2 regions of the Pseudomonas sp. NPDC007930 genome follow, and region 1 is predicted to be linked to the other one. Evidence: predicted binding sites of a transcription regulator. Region 1 holds the regulator's gene; the other holds the start of a gene.
The links. Region 1 encodes sigma-54, which starts transcription at its own class of promoters, with help from an activator protein. Its sites were predicted from a motif close to ANTGGCATNNANNTTGCTNT; they were not measured.
Positions count from the first base shown of each region.

Region 2: a site for sigma-54 is predicted at 6,695-6,714, ahead of ACFZCE_RS19490 (circularly permuted type 2 ATP-grasp protein). Genes of this name have one in related genera too.

Region 1 is NZ_JBIBKC010000002.1:458,773-468,055, reverse strand. Features, by position in the region: gene ACFZCE_RS06665 (ZIP family metal transporter) at 1-78, shown strand, start outside; gene ACFZCE_RS06660 (HPr family phosphocarrier protein) at 84-356, opposite strand; gene rapZ (RNase adapter RapZ) at 373-1,230, opposite strand; gene ptsN (PTS IIA-like nitrogen regulatory protein PtsN) at 1,233-1,697, opposite strand; gene hpf (ribosome hibernation-promoting factor, HPF/YfiA family) at 1,708-2,016, opposite strand; gene ACFZCE_RS06640 (RNA polymerase factor sigma-54) at 2,121-3,635, opposite strand; gene lptB (LPS export ABC transporter ATP-binding protein) at 3,816-4,541, opposite strand; gene lptA (lipopolysaccharide transport periplasmic protein LptA) at 4,541-5,092, opposite strand; gene lptC (LPS export ABC transporter periplasmic protein LptC) at 5,073-5,651, opposite strand; gene ACFZCE_RS06620 (HAD hydrolase family protein) at 5,688-6,212, opposite strand; gene ACFZCE_RS06615 (KpsF/GutQ family sugar-phosphate isomerase) at 6,213-7,187, opposite strand; gene ACFZCE_RS06610 (ATP-binding cassette domain-containing protein) at 7,438-8,247, shown strand; gene mlaE (lipid asymmetry maintenance ABC transporter permease subunit MlaE) at 8,247-9,044, shown strand; gene mlaD (outer membrane lipid asymmetry maintenance protein MlaD) at 9,044-9,283, shown strand, end outside.
Region 2 is NZ_JBIBKC010000010.1:68,738-78,020, forward strand. Features, by position in the region: gene ACFZCE_RS19455 (ATP-binding cassette domain-containing protein) at 1-386, opposite strand, end outside; gene ACFZCE_RS19460 (transporter substrate-binding domain-containing protein) at 383-1,174, opposite strand; gene ACFZCE_RS19465 (LysR substrate-binding domain-containing protein) at 1,271-2,158, shown strand; gene alkB (DNA oxidative demethylase AlkB) at 2,209-2,865, opposite strand; gene ACFZCE_RS19475 (penicillin acylase family protein) at 2,874-5,408, opposite strand; gene ACFZCE_RS19480 (hypothetical protein) at 5,608-5,853, shown strand; gene ACFZCE_RS19485 (ribonuclease E inhibitor RraB) at 6,045-6,386, shown strand; gene ACFZCE_RS19490 (circularly permuted type 2 ATP-grasp protein) at 6,747-8,156, shown strand; gene ACFZCE_RS19495 (alpha-E domain-containing protein) at 8,199-9,149, shown strand; gene ACFZCE_RS19500 (transglutaminase N-terminal domain-containing protein) at 9,146-9,283, shown strand, end outside.

The sequences.
Region 1 (9,283 bases):
GGCCATCACAAGCTGGCCAGCCTGGGGCTGTGCGTGGGCTTCTGCCTGATGATGGTGATGGATACCGCGCTGGGTTGAAGGCGTTATTCGCCTTCGTCGAACTTGTCGTTGATCAACTGGGCCAGGGCGTCGAGCGCGTCCTGGGCCTGTTCGCCCTCGGTGCTCAGGTGGATGTCCGTGCCTTTGCCCGCCGCCAGCATCATCACCGCCATGATGCTCTTGCCGTCGACCAGTGAACTGGCCGTGCGCCCGACCCGCACCTGGCACGGGTAGCGCCCGGCCACGCCGACGAACTTCGCCGCGGCCCGTGCATGCAGGCCCAGTTTATTGATGATGGTGATGTCGAGTGCGGGCATTGCGGGGCAGTTCCTATCAGGTCAGGTCGCGATGGCGAACCTGCACGTTTTTCAGGGTGTGTTGCAGTTCAGCGCCCAGGCGCTCGGTGAGGTAAACCGAGCGGTGGTGCCCACCCGTGCAGCCGATGGCTATTGTGACATAGGCACGGTTGCTGGCGGCGAAGCGCGGCAACCATTTGAACAGGTAGGTGTGAATATCCTGGTACATCTCCTGAACGTCCGGGGAGGCCGCCAGGTAGTCGATCACCGGCTGGTCAAGGCCGGAATGCTCGCGCAGTTCGGGCTTCCAGTAGGGGTTGGGCAGGCAGCGCACATCGAACACCACGTCGGCGTCGACCGGTACCCCACGCTTGAAGCCAAACGATTCGATCAGGAAGGCCGTGCCGGCATCGGGTTTGTTCAGCAGGCGCAGCTTGATCGCGTCGCGCAGCTGGTACAGGTTCAGGTGGGTGGTGTTGATCTTCAGGTCGGCGAGGTCGGCAATCGGGCCGAGCAGGTCGCGCTCCACGCGGATCGCCTCGGCCAGCGAACGCTCGGCGTTGCTCAGCGGGTGGCGCCGGCGGGTTTCGGAAAAGCGCTTGAGCAGGGTGTCTTCGTCAGCGTCGAGGTACAGCACGTCGCAAACGATGTGCCGGCCGCGGACTTCGTCGAGCAGCTCGGGGAAGCGGCTCAGGTGGCTGGGCAGGTTACGGGCATCGATAGACACCGCCACCAGCGGCTGCGCCAGCTCGGTGTGGATCAGCGCGCGCTCCGCCAGTTGCGGCAGCAGGCCGGCCGGCAGGTTGTCGATGCAGTAGAAACCGTTGTCTTCCAGCACGTCCAGCGCGGTGCTCTTGCCGGAGCCGGAGCGGCCGCTGACGATGATCAGGCGCATGCTTAGTGACCCTTCTGGGCGTCCAGTACCACCTTGTACAGGGCTTCGCTGTCTCCGGCCGAGCGCAGGTGCTCGCGGATGTCCTTGCGGTCGAGCATGCTGGCGATCTGGCGCAGCAGTTCGAGGTGTTCGTCCGTGGCCGCCTGCGGCACCAGCAGCACGAACAGCAGGTCGACCGGGGCGCCGTCGATGGCGTCGAAGTCTACCGGGTGGTCGAGTTGCAGCAGCGCGCTGATCGGCGCTTGGCAGCCGGCCAGCCGGCAGTGCGGAATGGCGATACCGTTGCCGAAGCCGGTCGAGCCCAGGCGTTCGCGGGCTACCAGCGCTTCGAGGATGTCCTGGCTGTCGAGGCCGGGCAGCTCGCGAGCTACCAGGTTGGCGATCGTTTCCAGTACGCGTTTCTTGCTGCCGCCCGGCACGTTCACCAGGGAACGGCCGGGGGTCAGGATCTGTTCGAGTCGGATCATGGGGGGGAGATCAGCGAGCGGCCGCACCTTGGAAGTGGCTCTGCTGTTTTTCCTTATGCTTGAGCAGTTGCCTGTCGAGTTTGTCGGTGAGCAGGTCGATGGCCGCGTACATGTCGTCATGTTCGGCGTTGGCCACCACTTCCGCACCCGGTACCCGCAGGGTGGCTTCGATTTTCTGTTTGAGCTTTTCGACCTCCATGATCACCTGCACGTTGGTGATCTTGTCGAAATGCCGCTCGAGCTTGGAAAGCTTCTCGCCAATGTAGCTACGCATGGCGTCGGTCACATCCAGTTGATGCCCACTGATGTTGACTTGCATACCGCTTCTCCTTATTGCCAGTGCATAAAGAGGCTGGAAATACCGGCCCCCTGAACACGAGGGCCCTGGCCGCGGCCTTGCCGCCAGGGCCGGCACCTGGTGCGCTACATCAACCGCTTGCGTTCGCTGGACGGCGCGATCCCGAGGGATTCACGGTACTTGGCGACAGTGCGGCGAGCCACCTGGATGCCCTGTGCCTCCAGTAAACCAGCGATCTTACTGTCGCTCAATGGCTTTTTCTGATTTTCCGCGGCGACCAGTTTCTTGATGATCGCGCGGATCGCCGTAGACGAGCATTCACCGCCTTCGGAGGTGCTGACGTGGCTGGAGAAAAAGTATTTCAATTCGAAAATGCCACGGGGGGTGTGCATGTACTTCTGCGTGGTCACCCGGGAAATCGTCGACTCGTGCATGCCCACCGCCTCGGCGATGTCGTGCAGTACCAACGGCTTCATGGCCTCGTCGCCGTAGTCGAGGAAGCCGCGCTGGTGCTCGACGATCTGCGTGGCCACCTTCATCAGGGTTTCGTTGCGGCTTTGCAGGCTCTTGATGAACCAGCGCGCCTCCTGCAACTGGTTGCGCATGAAGGTGTTGTCGGCGCTGGTGTCGGCGCGGCGCACGAAGCCGGCGTATTGCGGGTTGACCCGCAGCCGTGGCACCGCCTCCTGGTTGAGCTCGACCAGCCAGCGTTCGCTGTCCTTGCGCACGATGACGTCTGGGACCACGTATTCGGGCTCGCTCGACTCGATCTGCGAGCCGGGGCGGGGGTTCAGGCTTTGTACCAGCTCGATGATCTGGCGCAGCTCGTCTTCCTTGACCTTCATGCGCCGCATCAGTTGGCTGTAGTCACGGCTGCCGAGCAGGTCGATGTAGTCGCCGACCAGGCGCTGGGCTTCAGCCAGCCAAGGGGTTTTCGCCGGTAGCTGGCGCAGTTGCAGGGCCAGGCATTCGCTCAGGCTGCGCGCGGCGATGCCGGCGGGCTCGAACTGCTGGATGCGGTGCAGCACGGCTTCGACTTCATCGAGCTCGATGTCGAGCTCGGGGTCGAACGCCTCGCAAATCTCCTCGAGGGTCGCCTCGAGGTAGCCCTGGCCGTTGATGCTGTCGATCAGGGTCACGGCGATCAGCCGGTCGTTGTCGGACATCGGCGCCAGGTTGAGCTGCCACAACAGGTGGCTTTGAAGGCTTTCACCGGCCGAGGTGCGGGTGGTGAAGTCCCACTCGTCGTCATCGCTGGCCGGCAGGCTGCTGGCGCTGGTCTGGTAAACGTCTTCCCAGGCGGTGTCTACGGGCAGCTCGTTGGGGATACGGTCGCCCCAGTCGCCTTCCTCGCCACCTTCGCGCTCGGCCACCGGGGCGCTGTCCTGGTAGCTGCTTTCCTGGTAGGCGGCTTCCTGGGCTTCACCATTGGCCTTCATTTCGGCATGGTCGGCCATCGGGTCGCTGGTGTCGAAGTCTTCGCCGTCTTCCTGGCGTTCGAGCATGGGATTGGAGTCCAGCGCCTCCTGGATTTCCTGTTGGAGATCCAGCGTGGAGAGCTGAAGAAGGCGGATGGCCTGTTGCAACTGCGGTGTCATCGTCAGTTGCTGGCCCATTTTTAGGACAAGCGTTGGTTTCATGGCGGAAGCTAGACACCTTGTTCTGCCGGCGCGGGGCGCCATCCACTACACACTGCCCGCCCTGTGAAAGGGGTCGCAGCCTTAAGCAAATTATATGCCTGAAACCTGGGGGTTTGCCTAGTGTTCTCTATCAGAACCTGGCACAAGAATGGCCCGGGCCCAGGGGGCACGGGCCCTTGCTCAAAGGCGGAACTCGTGGCCCAGGTACACTTCCTTGACCAACTGGTTGGCCAGGATGGTTTCGGCGCTGCCTTCGGCGATCAATTGGCCGTCATTGACGATATAAGCGATTTCGCAGATGTCCAGGGTTTCGCGAACGTTGTGGTCGGTGATCAGCACACCGATGCCCTTGTTCTTGAGGTGGTGGATGATCTGCTTGATGTCGCCGACCGAGATCGGGTCGACGCCAGCGAAAGGCTCGTCGAGCAGGATGAACTTGGGCGAGGTCGCCAGGGCGCGGGCGATCTCCACCCGGCGCCGCTCACCGCCGGACAAGCTCATGCCGAGGTTGTCGCGGATGTGGGTGATGTGGAACTCCTGCAGCAGGCTTTCGAGCTCCTGGCGGCGGCCCGCGGCGTCGAGGTCTTTGCGGGTTTCGAGGATGGCCATGATGTTCTTGGCCACCGACAGCTTGCGAAAGATCGAGGCTTCCTGCGGCAGGTAGCCGATCCCGGAGCGCGCGCGGCCGTGCATGGGCTGGTGGCTGACGTCGAGGTCGTCGATCAGCACGCGGCCCTGGTCGGCCTGCACCAGGCCGACGATCATGTAGAAGCAGGTGGTCTTGCCGGCGCCGTTCGGGCCAAGCAGGCCGACGATCTGGCCGCTGTCGATCGACAGGCTGACGTCACGGACCACCTGGCGGCCTTTGTAGCTTTTGGCCAGGTGCTGGGCCTTCAGAGTTGCCATTACTGCGCCTTCTCTGGTTGGTCGGTTTTCTTCTTCGGCTGGATCACCATGTCGATCCGCGGCTGCGGCGCGGTGATCTTCGAACCGGTGGCGCGGCCAGCGTTGGCGACCTGCTTGACGGTGTCGTAGACGATTTTCTCGCCGGTCGACACGTTGCCGTCGTTGAGCACCTTGGCGCGGTCGGTGAGGATGATCCGGTCCTGGTTGGCCAGGTAGTCGATGGTGATCGCCCACGCCTGCACGATGGGTTTGTTCACCGCCGGCTTCTGCTCGTAATAAGCCAGGTTGCCCACGGAGGTGAAGGTCTTCACGTCGCCGTTGGAGTCGCGGGTGACGGTCACCTTGTTGCCGGTGATCTTCATGGTGCCCTGGGTGATGATCACATCGCCCGTGTACACCGCCACGCCTTGCTTGTCGTCAAGCTGCGAGGTGTCTGCCTGGATGTGGATCGGCTGGTCACGGTCGGTGGGCAGCGCCAGGGCGTCTACGCTCCCGAGCGCCGCACTCAGGCCAAGCAGAACAGGGAGAGTTTTAGCGAGAGCGAGCGTCATACTGTCCTCTTACGTTGGACAGCAAGTCTACCTTGCTGTCTTTCAAATACGCTTTCATGCCTTTGGCCGTGGTGACCCCGTTGGCGCCGTCGATTCTAACGTTCTGGTCGGTTTCGGCATATTGGCGGCGTGGAAAAACCGTGGCGCGGCTGGTGTTGATGATGGTGGTGCGATCCTTCTGATCGGTCCGGTTCATCTTCACCGCGTCGATCAACTCGACCTGGGTGCCATCGGGGTTGACCTCGGCACGATCGCTGCGCACGTGCCAGGGGTAGGGGGTGCCACGGTAGATCTGCATGTCGGGCCGGGTGACGTACGACACCTCGTTGGCCTGCTTGTGCTCGACCTTGTCGGCGGTCAGTTCATATTGCACGCTGCCGTCTTCCATGTACTGCACCGTGTGAGTGTTCGTGGCGTAGTAGTCGATGAGGTTTTCATCGACTGCCACGGGCGTGTTGTCCATGAAGCGCTCTGGCGCGATCCGCCAGTAGCCGATGGCGCCGACGACCAGCGTCAGCACCAACAGCGCAATGATATTTCGAAACAGCTTATTCTGCATATGCGGACCTTACCGGTGCCGGAACCTTCCGGCGCCTTATAGATAGCTGCCAAGCAGCGTTTCGAGCTTGCCCTGGGCCTTGAGGATCAGCTCGCAGAACTCGCGAGCGGCGCCTTCGCCCCCCCTGGCCTGGGTCACGGCGCGCGCGTGCTCGCGCACGAACGGCGCGGCATTGGCCACCGCCATGCCCAAGCCCGCGCGGCGAATCACCGGCAGGTCGGGGAGGTCGTCGCCCAGGTAGGCGACGTCCTGGTATTCGAGGCCCAGTTGCCCGAGCAGTTCGTCGAGCACCACGAGTTTGTCTTCGCGGCCCTGGTACAGGTGGCTGATGCCCAGCGCCTTGGCCCGGCGCTCGACGGCGGCGGTTTTGCGGCCACTGATGATCGCGGTGATCACGCCGCTGTTGCCGAGCATCTTGATGCCCTGGCCGTCGAGGGTGTTGAAGGTCTTGAACTCGCTGCCGTCTTCGAGGAAGTACAGGCGGCCGTCGGTGAGCACGCCGTCAACGTCGAAAATCGCGATTTTAACGCGCCGCGCGCGTTCGAGCAGGTCTGGGTTCATTCACATCACTCCGGCACGCAGCAGGTCGTGCATGTTCAGCGCGCCGATCGGGCGGTTGTGGTCGTCGACCACCACCAGGGCGCTGATCTTGTTGTCTTCCATGACCTTCAGCGCCTGCGCGGCGAGCAAGTGCGGGCGCGTGGTCTTGCCGTGTACGGTCATGACGTCGTCGATGCGCGCGGTATGGATGTCTACCGAGCGGTCCAGGGTGCGGCGCAGGTCGCCGTCGGTGAAGATCCCGGCCAGGCGGCCGTCTTCCTCGAGCACCACGGTCATGCCCAGGCCCTTGCGCGACATCTCCAGCAGGGCCTCGCGCAGCAGCGTGCCGCGGCGCACCTGGGGCAGTTGCTCGCCGCCGTGCATCACGTTCTCGACCTTCAGCAGCAGGCGCCGGCCCAGCGCGCCCCCGGGGTGGGAGAACGCGAAGTCTTCGGCGGTGAAGCCGCGCGCCTCGAGCAGCGCCACCGCCAGGGCATCGCCCAGTACCAGCGCGGCGGTGGTCGAGGAGGTGGGCGCCAGGTTGAGCGGGCAGGCTTCTTGCGCCAGCGGCGCGCCGAGGTTGATGTCGGCGGCCTTGGCCAGCGGCGACTCGGGGTTGCCGGTCAGGCTGATCAGGCGGATGCCCAGGCGCTTGAACAGCGGCACCAGGGTCATGATCTCGGCCGACGAGCCCGAATGCGACAGCGCCAGCACGATGTCGGCGGTGGTGATCATGCCCATGTCGCCGTGGCTGGCCTCGGCGGGGTGGACGAAAAACGCCGGGGTGCCGGTGCTGGCCAGGGTGGCGGCGATCTTGCGGCCCACGTGCCCGGATTTGCCCATGCCCATCACTACCACGCGGCCGCTGCCGGCCATGATCATCTCGCAGGCACTGACGAAATCGCCGCCAATATGCGAAAGCAGGCCCTCGACGGCTTGCAGCTCGAGGCGAATGGTGCGGTGCGCGGACTGGATCAGGGATTCGTGCAGGCTCATGGCGAACAGGTCGAAGAAAAGGCAAGGGCGGGGATTATAGGGGAATGCAGCCTGGCGTTCATCCCGTTTCGGTAAAGACCGCGCAACAGGGCGTATGAGGCATTTTCTGAAACAGTGAGTTTTGCATATGCGAGTGGGCCGCCTGTGTCCAGAGTGATATAGTTCGCCGCTTACTTGGCCCGCCCCGGGCTGTGCCCTCGCTCTGCGGCGGGGCGCCCCACAGGGCGTGGTGGCGTCGCAAGGAGTTTCAATGACAACCGATAACGCCTACGCGGTCGAGTTGAAGGGAGTGACCTTCAAGCGTGGCACGCGCAGCATCTTCGAAAACGTCGACATCCGCATTCCGCGCGGCAAGGTCACGGGCATCATGGGCCCGTCCGGCTGCGGTAAAACCACGTTGCTGCGGCTGATGGGCGCGCAACTGCGGCCCTCGGCCGGCGAAGTGTGGGTCAATGGGCAGAATTTGCCCACGCTGTCGCGCAGCGACCTGTTCGACGCGCGCAAGCACATGGGCGTGTTGTTCCAGAGTGGCGCGCTGTTCACCGACCTCGACGTGTTCGAGAACGTGGCGTTTCCGCTGCGGGTGCACACCGACCTGCCTGAAGAAATGATCCGCGACATCGTCCTGATGAAACTGCAGGCCGTGGGCCTGCGCGGCGCCATCGAATTGATGCCCGACGAGCTGTCCGGCGGCATGAAGCGCCGGGTGGCGCTGGCCCGGGCGATCGCCATGGACCCGCAAATCCTCATGTACGACGAGCCCTTCGTCGGCCAGGACCCAATCGCCATGGGCGTGCTGGTGCGGCTGATCCGCCTGCTCAACGATGCCCTCGGCATCACCAGCATCGTGGTGTCCCACGACCTGGCCGAAACCTCGAGCATCGCCGACTACGTGTACGTGGTCGGCGAGGGCCAGGTGCTGGGGCAGGGCACGCCGGCCGAGCTCAAGGCCTCGGATAACCCGCGCATCCGCCAGTTCATGAAGGGCCAGCCCGACGGCCCGGTGCCGTTTCATTTTTCCGCCCCGGCGCTGGGCGCCGACTTTCTGGGGAACCGCTGATGCGCCGCAAGACACTGACCGGCCGGGTGCGCCTGGTAGGCCGCTCGGCCATCGACGTGGTCCAGGTGCTGGGGCGTTCGAGCCTGTTCCTGCTGCACGCGCTGTTGGGCCGTGGTGGGGTTTCCGGGCGCTTTCAGCTGTTGGTCCAGCAACTCTATTCGGTGGGCGTGCTGTCGCTGCCGATCATCATCGTCAGCGGTGTGTTCATCGGCGGCGTGCTGGCCCTGCAGGGCTTCAGCATCCTGGCCAAGTACGGTTCGGAGCAGGCAGTGGGGCAAATGGTCGCCCTGACCCTGCTGCGCGAACTCGGCCCGGTGGTCACCGCGTTGCTGTTCGCGGGCCGCGCCGGCTCCGCGCTGGCGGCCGAGATCGGCAACATGAAGTCGACCGAGCAGTTGTCCAGCCTCGAGATGATCGGCGTCGACCCGCTCAAGTACATTGCCGCGCCGCGCCTGTGGGCGGGGTTCATTTCACTGCCGCTGCTGGCGCTGATGTTCAGCGTGGTGGGTGTGTGGGGTGGTTCATGGGTGGCGGTCAACTGGCTGGGCGTCTATGACGGCTCCTACTGGGCCAACATGCAGAACAGCGTGAGTTTCACCGAAGACGTGCTCAACGGCCTGATCAAGAGTGTGGTGTTCGCCTTTGTGGTCACCTGGATCGCCGTGTTCCAAGGCTACGACTGCGAGCCCACCTCAGAGGGGATCAGCCGTGCCACCACCAGGACCGTGGTCTACGCCTCACTGGCGGTACTGGGTCTGGATTTCATTCTGACCGCATTGATGTTTGGAGATTTCTGATGCAAAACCGCACCTTGGAAGTGGGTGTCGGCCTGTTCGTGCTGGCCGGGATTCTGGCGCTGGTACTGCTGGCGCTGCGCGTGAGCGGCCTGTCCCCCACCTCGCACCACGACACTTATAAACTTTACGCCAACTTCGACAATATCGCCGGTTTGACTGTCAGAGCGAAGGTGACCATGGCCGGTGTGACCATCGGCAAGGTCACGGCGATCGATCTGGACCGCGACAGCTTCACCGGC
Region 2 (9,283 bases), on a different contig from region 1:
CCGCGCTCGTTGGCTTCGTCGCGGGCCAGGCCGCGGACCACCACCGGGCCCTCGCTGACGTTCTGCAGCACGGTGCGGTGCGGCCACAGGTTGAAGTGCTGGAACACCATCGCCATCGAGGCACGCTGGCGCGCCAAGGTCCGGGTACTCACCGGCCGCCGTTCAGCGCCGCTGAAGCCGATTTCTTCGTTGCCCAGCCACACGTGGCCGGCATCCGGGCGCTCAAGCATGTTCAGGCAACGCAGCAGGGTAGACTTACCCGAGCCGCTGGAGCCGATCATGCCGAGCACCTCGCCGGCGGCCAGCTCGAAGCTGACCCCGTCGAGTACCGGGCGGCCGTTGAACGCCTTGCTCAGCGCCTCTACGCGCAATAGCGGTGCCGTCACGGGTGCGCCGCCGGGGTCACGTATTTGGCCCAGATGCGGTCCAGGGTGCCGTCCTTGGCCAGGGTGTCGAGGCGCAGGTCAAGCCAGGCGCGCAGGGCCGGGCGGTCTTTGCGCAGGCCCATGTTGGTCGGCTGCTCTTGCACCGGGGTGGGGATCACCATCACCCCGCGGCCACGGTTGGCGATGTACAGGGCCATTTGCACGTCGTTGGTGAGCAGGGCGTCGGCGCGGCCGCTTTCCACTTCCAGTTGTAGCGCGTCGTTGCTCGGCACGATCACCCACTGGGTTTGGGTGAGCTGCGGGTGCAGCAGGTTGGCCGCCGCCGAGCCGTCGATGGCCGCCAGGCGGATGCCTGAATTATTGATCTTGTCCCAGGTGGCGTAGCGCTCGGCGTCGTTGGCCAGGGTCAGTACGCCGATCTTGTGCGCGCCCATCGGCCGGGTGAAGTCCACGGCCTTGGCCCGTTCCGGGGTATTGTTGAAGCCGCCGAGCAGGTCGAAGCGGTTCGACTGCAGGCCCGCCACTGCGGTGCCCCACTGGGTGTCGACGTATTCCACCTGCACACCGGTGCCTTCGAAGATGGCGTTGACCACATCGGGCACCAACCCGGTCCACTGGTTGCTCAGCAGGTCTTTCAGGTACCACGGCGGCGCGGCCACGGCGCCGACCCTGACCGTATTGCCTCCCAGTGCGTCTTGCGGTTCGCCGGCTTGAGCCACGCCGGCGGATGCGCCGACAATGCCGAACACCAGCGTTAACACGCCGGCCAAACGGGTGATGAGCTTCATCGTTACATTCCCTGGTTGGTATATAGGCGGGCAGTTTATGGTCTATTATTTATAGACCGAAATTCATAATATGCATAAGTTTATTCCTCCATGGCAATGAGCAATAAACAACTCGAGGTCTTCGTGCGGGTGGTGCAACTGGGCTCGGTGACCGCCACCGCCCAGGCATTGGGCATGTCGCAACCCTCGGTGAGCAAGAGCCTGGCGCTGACCGAACAGCACCTGGGCTTTACCTTGTTCGAGCGCAGCGGCGGCAAGATGAAGCCCACCGCCGAGGCCAGCCAGGTGTTCGAAGAAGCGCTGCGCATGCAAGAGGGCATCGCCCGCTTCGATCGCTTCCTGGAAAACGTGCAGCGCTACCGTGTCGGCCAGTTGCGCGTGTGCGCCACCCCGGCGCTGGCGATCAACGTGCTGCCGCTGCTGGCGCCGGTGTTGCGCCAGGCCTTCCCCGACCTGGGGCTGGTGCTCGACATGTACCTGAACAACGAAATCGAAGCCGCGATCGAACGCCAGCAGTATGACCTGGGCTTTTTACTCCAACCGGTCGACCCCCAGGCGCCGCCGCCGGGGGTGGTTTGCCAGGGCCAGATGGTCTGCGTGATGAACGCCGCGCACCCGCTGGCCGGGCGCGCCGCCATCGGCTGGGACGACCTGCCGCCGCGCGAGCTGATCTACATCACCACTGACCCGCGCATCGTCGCGATGATGGCCAGCGCCATCGCCGGGTTCCGCGAGCGGCCGGTGTCGTCGCTGGAAACCAACCGCTATTCGATGGCGATCAATCTGGTGCGCCAGGGCCTGGGGGTCACGGTGGTCGATGAGTTTTCCCTGGCCGGGATCGACACCACCGGGCTGGCGATCAAGCCCTTTGCCCCGGCCTTGCCGATCGCGGTGGTGGCGGCAAGCGCGGTGCGCAGCGCCGTGGCCGAGCCGGCCGAGCGCTGTATCGAGGCGTTGCGCGGCGTGTTGCAGCCTAGGGGTTGAGGGCCTATCGCCCGGCACTCCGGCTGTGCCGGACGAAGGGCCCTGCAAGCCTACCCCGCCTGGCGAAACGTCAGGTTGATCCGCCGCGGCCCCAGGCGCGGGTGCTCGCCCGCCTTGAGCGGCATCACCCCATGAAAGCGCAAGCGATCCTCGCCACCCCAGACCACCACATCGCCATGCGCCAGCGGCACTTTTTGCGGGGTGTCGGCGCGGCGCAGGCCGCCCCACTGGAACACCGCCGGCAACCCTAGCGACACCGACACGATCGGCGCGGCCAGATTGTGTTCGTCGCGGTCCTGGTGCAGGCCCATGCGCGCGCCGGGGCGGTAGTGGTTGATCAAACAGGCGTCGGGGGCAAAGCCCTCGAAGCCCGCCTCCCGCGCCGCCGCCACCGCCAGCTCGAGGAACGCCGCCGGCATGGCCGGCCAGGGCTGGCCGGTCTGCGGGTCGAGGCGGGTATAGCGGTAGCCGGCGCTGTCGCTGGTCCAGCCGAGCAGGCCGCAACTGGTGGTGCCCACCGACATCTTGCCGCCCCCGGGCACGCTCAGTTGGCGCAGCGGCGCCAGGGTGCGCAGCCGCAGCAGCTCAGGCAGCAGTTGCTCGACCCAGGGCAAGGCAAAGCCGCCCAGCAGCCAGGCGTGGCTGCCCAGGGCCCTGCGTTCGCCGGCGGCCGGGGTGGCGCCGGCGAACAGGTCGAGGGTGTGCATCGGTCAACTCACTTGCCGGGCACCAGGGTCAGGCGCTGGTTGCCGTAGGCTTTGTCGAGGTTCTGCGATTGCATCGGGAAGGTCACGTAATTGCCCTTCAGCCAGGCGTCGATGCCGTCGGCGTAGTTGGGGCTGGCGGGGTTGCCGGACTGCCCGGTGCTGTTCAGGCCGATCATCGGCTCTGGCTGGCCGAAGTCAACCACGATGCGCATGGCCGGTACCAGCCAGGCGTCGAAGTCGCTGCCGCCCCAGTGGTACGCCGAAGCGTTGAGGGTGTCCTGGTCGCCGCCGGCCGGGTACGGGCCACGGTTGAGGTAGCCGTCCATCGCCGCCAGGCCGGCGCGCTGGCTGGCGTCGAGCCATGGCGCCAGCTTGGTGCTTTCGCTGGTAAAGCGGTAATGGTGCAGGTTGCCCCACTGCCAGGCGCTGTGGTTGCTGCCCAGTTGCGCCTCGCCCGCGCTGATGGCGGCGGCCAGGGTGCGCGCCAGGATGGTGGGTTTGTCTTCTTTTTGCGGGGTGCGCACGTCGTCCCAGAACGGGCTGTCGTCGCGGCCCAGCAGGTGGTCGGCCTGGGCCGAGTAGCTGGCGTCGGCGTTGGCGACGAAGGCTTTCCAGGCGGGGCTGGTGTCTGGGCCGAGTTCGTCGAGGAAGATCTCCCGGGCGCTCTGCTGCAGGAACAACTCGTACAGCGCGGCGTCTGCCGAGGTCGGCGCGAGGCGGCCGTCGAATGCCAGCAAGCGGTCGAGGGCTTCGCGGGCCCGGGCGCGGTCGGCGTCGGGCAGGGCGTCCATGGCTTTTTTCAGCGGCGCGGCCATGCCCGGGGCCTGGAACATGGCCTTTAGCTTGGCGGCGAAGGTGGTGGTCTGGTCGTACTGCATGGCAATCATGCTGCGGCCGTCCTGCTTGCCGTTGGCCGCCAGTTGCGCCAGGCGCTCGTAGCGGCCCGGCGAATACCACGAGCTGGACAACTGCATGCCATAGCCGGGCTGGATCACCCGTTGGTTGGCGGTGCCGAGCCAGCCTTGCGGTGGGTCCTGGTCGTAGGGGTGCAGCATCGCGTCGGCGTAGCCGTCCCAGTCGTACTGGCCGTTCCAGCCCGGCGACGGCACCAGGCCCTTGCCGTCCTTGCGGTTGGGGTAGCGCCCGGTGACCTGCCAGCCGATGTGGTTGGCGTCGGCGAACACCATGTTCAAGGCAATGGCGCGGATCTCGCGGGTGGCGTCGGAGGCTTTTTCGACGGTTTGCGCGCGCGACAGGTCAAAGAACGCGTCGAGGCTCTTGTCGCCCTTGAAGTCGGGCATCTTCAGCGCCAGGCCATAGCCGCTGCTGAACGCCTGCGGCTGCACGGCGAGCTTGCGCTCGCCCAGCGCGGGGTTCAGCAACGGGCCGTGGGCGGTGCTGTAAAGCACCTCGCGCACGGGTTTTTCACCCTTGATGAAGAAGGTTTCGTTGCGCGCGCTGGCGCGCTGCCACTTGCCATTGGCCAGGTAGAGCAGGGCGCCGTTCTCGCGTTTGACCTGCTCCAGGAACAGGTCTTGGTTGTCGCCCATGACCATGGTCATGCCCCAGGCGAGTTGGCCGTTGAAGCCGGCCACCACCGCCGGGATACCCGCCAGCGACACGCCCGCGGCCTGGTATTTCGGGGCGCGGATCTGCACGAAGTTCCACGCCGAGGGGATGCCGATCGGCAGGTGGGTGTCGTTGGCGAACAGGCTTTTGCCGCTGCGGCTGCGCGCCGGGGTGAATGCCCAGTTGTTCGAGGCGGCGAAGCCCTGCTGGCCGAGCGCGGCCAGTTGCTCGCCGACCTGGCTCAAGCCCGCCAACTGGCCGCCGAGGTTCAGGCCCTTGAGCTTGGCGGCTTCGTCGAAGGGCAGGGCTTCGTCGGGGTACACCGGTAGCAGCCAGGCGAGCTTATCGGCGCCGACCTTCTGCGCCAGGATCAGCGAGTTGATTTCTTCCTGCAGGTTGGCCTGCAGGCTGAAATTCATCAGGCAGAAAATCAGCGCGGAATCCTGCGGCTTCCAGTATTCGGGGGTGTAGCCGGCCTGGGCGAGGTCCATCGGCAGTTTGTCGCGGTAGCGGAACAGCCAGGCGTTGACCCCGCGGGCGTACACCTCGAAGAACTGCTTCATGCGTGGCGAAGCCGCCTCGTACAGCTCGTCGGCGCGGCTTTTCAGGTCGACGCTGCGCATGAACCGGTCAACGTCGAGCACCGCCGGGCCGGCCAATTCGGCCAGCCGGCCCTGGGCCAGCAGGCGCATGCCGACCATCTGGCTGATGCGGTCGCTGGCGTGCACGTAGCCCAGGGTGAACAGCGCGTCGTGAAAGTTGCTGCTTTCGATCAACGGCATGCCCAGCGGGTTGCGCCGGATCGACACGTTATTGGCCAGCCCTGTGACCGGCTGCACCCCACGGCTGGGCGGAAGGCTGTCGGCGTAATGGTCGTCGAGCCAGTTCTGGCAACCGGCCAGGCCAAGCAGCCCGGCGGCGGTGGTGGCCATGGCCAGGCGGGAAAAAAGAGGGCGCAAAACGGGCGAAGCCATGGCTACTCCTGCGGGCAGGCAACGGGAAGGCGCTAAGGTAGTGAGGCGCAGGGTTGGGTGCAAGTGGGTAAGAGTCAACTAACAAGCTGCGAGGGCCAGGCGGTGGGCTAGAGTTATTCGGAACATCACCGCTGGGGCCGGGTCAACATCAGTGCGGGGTCGTGCACCCTATTCGTCCATCGTCTTGAGGGAGCTGCCAATGAAAACAGAGTGGGAAGTCACCTTCGTCGATCAGAAAGGCGTACCCACCCGCCTACCGACCCACATCCGCTCGGAAGAACGCCCCAGCGACGAGCAAGTCGCGCGGATGATCCGATCACACCTGTTCCCGGTGATCGACAAGGTCGACCTCAACGACTTCGAGAACCGCTCGCCGTCGCCCACGGCCAAGTGGCTGGAAGAACAAAACGGCGTGCGCATCACCTCCATCACCCAGGTCGCCTAGCCTCTGGTGCGCCACGGGGTTTTCACCTACTCTCTGCTGCAAGGCGTTGCGGTATCCAGGCAACGCCTTGTGGGTCATGCTCCACGTTCAGTCCATGCTCCAAGCGGTGCAATCGCCGCTTCGCCCTAACCTGCAAGGGAGGTCCTGGCAACAACGGAAGGTCTATCCATCGCCAATGAGGAGGACGTTTCATGAGCAATGCCTACCAGGAAGACATCAGCACCGCGGTGCTGCGCCGCATGAAAGAGGGCGGTTTCGACTTCGCCCGCATCCACCCGATCGAGTTCTACGCAGTGTTCCCCGACGAGCGCCGCGCGCGCGCCGCTGCCGGGAAGTTCCGGGGTGAATCACTCAACGCCCAGGTCTGTGAGCGTGACGACGGCGCCTGGCACCTTGAACTGTCCAAACTGATGTACGCCACCCATACCGGTATCGACGAGTTCGAACGGGATTTCGCCTTGCGGGTACGCCCGCTCGATGGTGAATTCGAAGGCTGGGGTGTGAAACAGCGCGTTCGCAAGCTCAACGCGTAGGGCGTGCCCGGTTCAAGGCCAGCTTCGGCTGGCCTTTTTCATTCCCGGCATTCTTCCAGGCTATGTGCTCCTCCCGCGGGCCGTTCGTAGCGGGCGAAGGCCCCCGAGCCCTCAGCAAAAACCTGCCTTTATTCACCCTCATGCTTCCTGCGTGAAATCAACTGTGGCTATGCTGGTCATACCCAGCACCCCGTTGCGTTGCTTCGCAATGAGGCGTGGCTGGCCGCTTTCGCCGTGGTGCGCGCGCCATTGTGGTGCGCGGGCAGCGATCAGGGCATGCAATACACTGTTTTTACGGGGTTTATGCCGATGGCACGGGCCTTGCGACAGGCCTTGTGTCCAGGTGACAAGGAGTGCGGCATGAGCCGAACCTATTTTGATGAAATGTACGACGCCGACGGCAAGGTCCGCCCGCACTACCGCGAATTCGCCCGGTGGCTCGCCGAGACGCCCGAAGAAACCCTGGCGCAGCGCCGCCGTGAAGCCGACCTGCTGTTCCACCGGGCCGGGATCACCTTCACCCTCTACGGCGACGAGCAAGGCACCGAGCGGTTGATCCCGTTCGACACCATTCCGCGCAGCATCCCGGCCAGTGAATGGCGGGTGGTCGAAAAGGGCTGCATCCAGCGGGTCAAGGCGCTGAACCTGTTCCTCGCCGACCTGTACCACGACCAGCGCATCATCAAGGCCGGGGTGATCCCCGCCGACCAGGTACTGGCCAACGAGCAATACCAACTGGCGATGCAGGGCCTGAACCTGCACCGTGGCATCTACTCGCACATTTCCGGGGTGGACCTGGTGCGCGACGGCGACGGCACCTATTACGTGCTCGAAGACAACCTGCGCACCCCCAGCGGCGTGAGCTACATGCTCGAAGACCGCAAGATGATGATGCGGTTGTTCCCCGAGCTGTTTTCGGCCCAGCGCGTGCTGCCGATTGACCACTACCCCAACCTGCTGCTCGACACCCTCAAGAGCGCCAGCCCGCTGGACAACCCCACCGCCGTGGTGATGACCCCGGGCCGCTTCAACAGTGCTTACTTCGAGCACGCGTTCCTGGCCCGCGAAATGGGCGTGGAGCTGGTCGAGGGCGCTGACCTGTTCGTGCGTGACGACAAAGTGTTCATGCGCACCACCGACGGCCCCAAGCAGGTGGATGTGATCTACCGCCGCCTCGACGACGCCTTCCTCGACCCGCTGGCCTTCAACCCCGATTCGATGCTTGGCGTGCCTGGGCTGTTGTCGGCCTACCGCGCCGGCAACGTGGTGCTGGCCAACGCCATCGGCACCGGCGTGGCCGATGACAAATCGGTTTACCCGTTCGTCACCGACATGATCCGCTTCTACCTCGACGAAGAGCCGATCCTGAAGAACGTGCCCACCTGGCAGTGCCGCAAGCCCGAGGAGCTCTCCCACGTGCTGGCCCACCTGCCGGAACTGGTGGTGAAAGAAACCCAAGGCTCTGGCGGCTACGGCATGCTGGTGGGGCCGGCGGCCAGCAAAGAGGAAATCGAGAATTTCCGCGCCCGCCTCAAGGCCAAGCCCCACGCGTACATCGCCCAGCCCACGCTGTCGCTGTCGACCTGCCCGACTTTCGTTGAAAACGGCATCGCGCCGCGGCACATCGACCTGCGCCCGTTCGTGCTGTCGGGCCGGGAAACCCGCGTGGTGCCCGGTGGGCTGACCCGCGTGGCGCTGCGTGAAGGCTCGCTGGTGGTCAACTCCTCCCAGGGCGGTGGTACCAAGGACACTTGGGTTGTCGAAGATTAAAGGTTGCGTGCCCCGGGTGCCGGGGCTGAAGGAAAACGACCCATGCTAAGTAGAACTGCCTCAGATCTTTACTGGATGTCGCGTTACCTGGAACGTGCCGAGAACATGGCGCGGATGCTCGATGTGAGTTACTCGCTGTCGATGATGCCGCAAGACGGCCGTGACGGGCTGGACGAAATCGCCATGCCGCTGCTGATCACCGGCACGCTGGAGGATTACCTGGCCCGCCACGGGCAGATGCACGCCGAGCGGCTGCTGCACTTCTTTGCCCTCGATGCCGACAACCCGGCCAGCATCTACAGCTGCCTGGGCGCGGCGCGCGCCAGCGCCCACGCGGTGCGCGGGCGGATCACCGCCGACATGTGGGAGAACATCAACGCCAGTTGGCTGGAGATTCGCGGCATCGCCGCCCAGGGCCTGAACCGCTACGGCATGAGCCGCTTCTGCGAGTGGCTCAAGGAGCGCTCGCACCTGTTCCGCGGCGCCACCTACGGCACCATCATGCGCAACGATGCGTTTCGCTTCATCCGCCTGGGCACCTTCATCGAGCGCGCCGACAACACCTTGCGCCTGCTCGACGCCCGCTACGAGATGATGAGCATCAAGGCCCTGGCCAGCGTGGCCGATGATTCCGCCTGGAGCTACTACCAGTGGAGCGCCCTGCTGCGCGCGCTGTCCTCATTCGAGGCCTACACTGAAATCTACCGCGACGCGCCTGCCGCCCGGCCGGTGGCCGAGTTGCTGCTGCTGCGCGCCGACGTGCCGCGCTCGTTGCGCGCCTGCACCGAGGAAATCGACCAGATCCTCTCCTCGCTGCCGGGCCTGAACGGCCGCCCGGCACAACGCATGGTCGCGGAAATGGACGCGCGGCTGCGCTACACCGGCATCGACGAAATCCTCGAGGCCGGGCTGCATGAATGGCTCAATGACTTCATCGCCGCGATCCGCGACCTCGGTGACGCGGTTCACTCTTCCTACCTGGAGGTCGTATGAGACTCTCGATCAGCCACGAAACCGCCTACCACTATGACGATGAAGTGCGCGCGAGCATCCAGTACCTGCGCCTCACCCCCCACGACAGCGAGCGCCAGCACGTGGTCAGTTGGCAGCTCGACCTGCCCAAACCG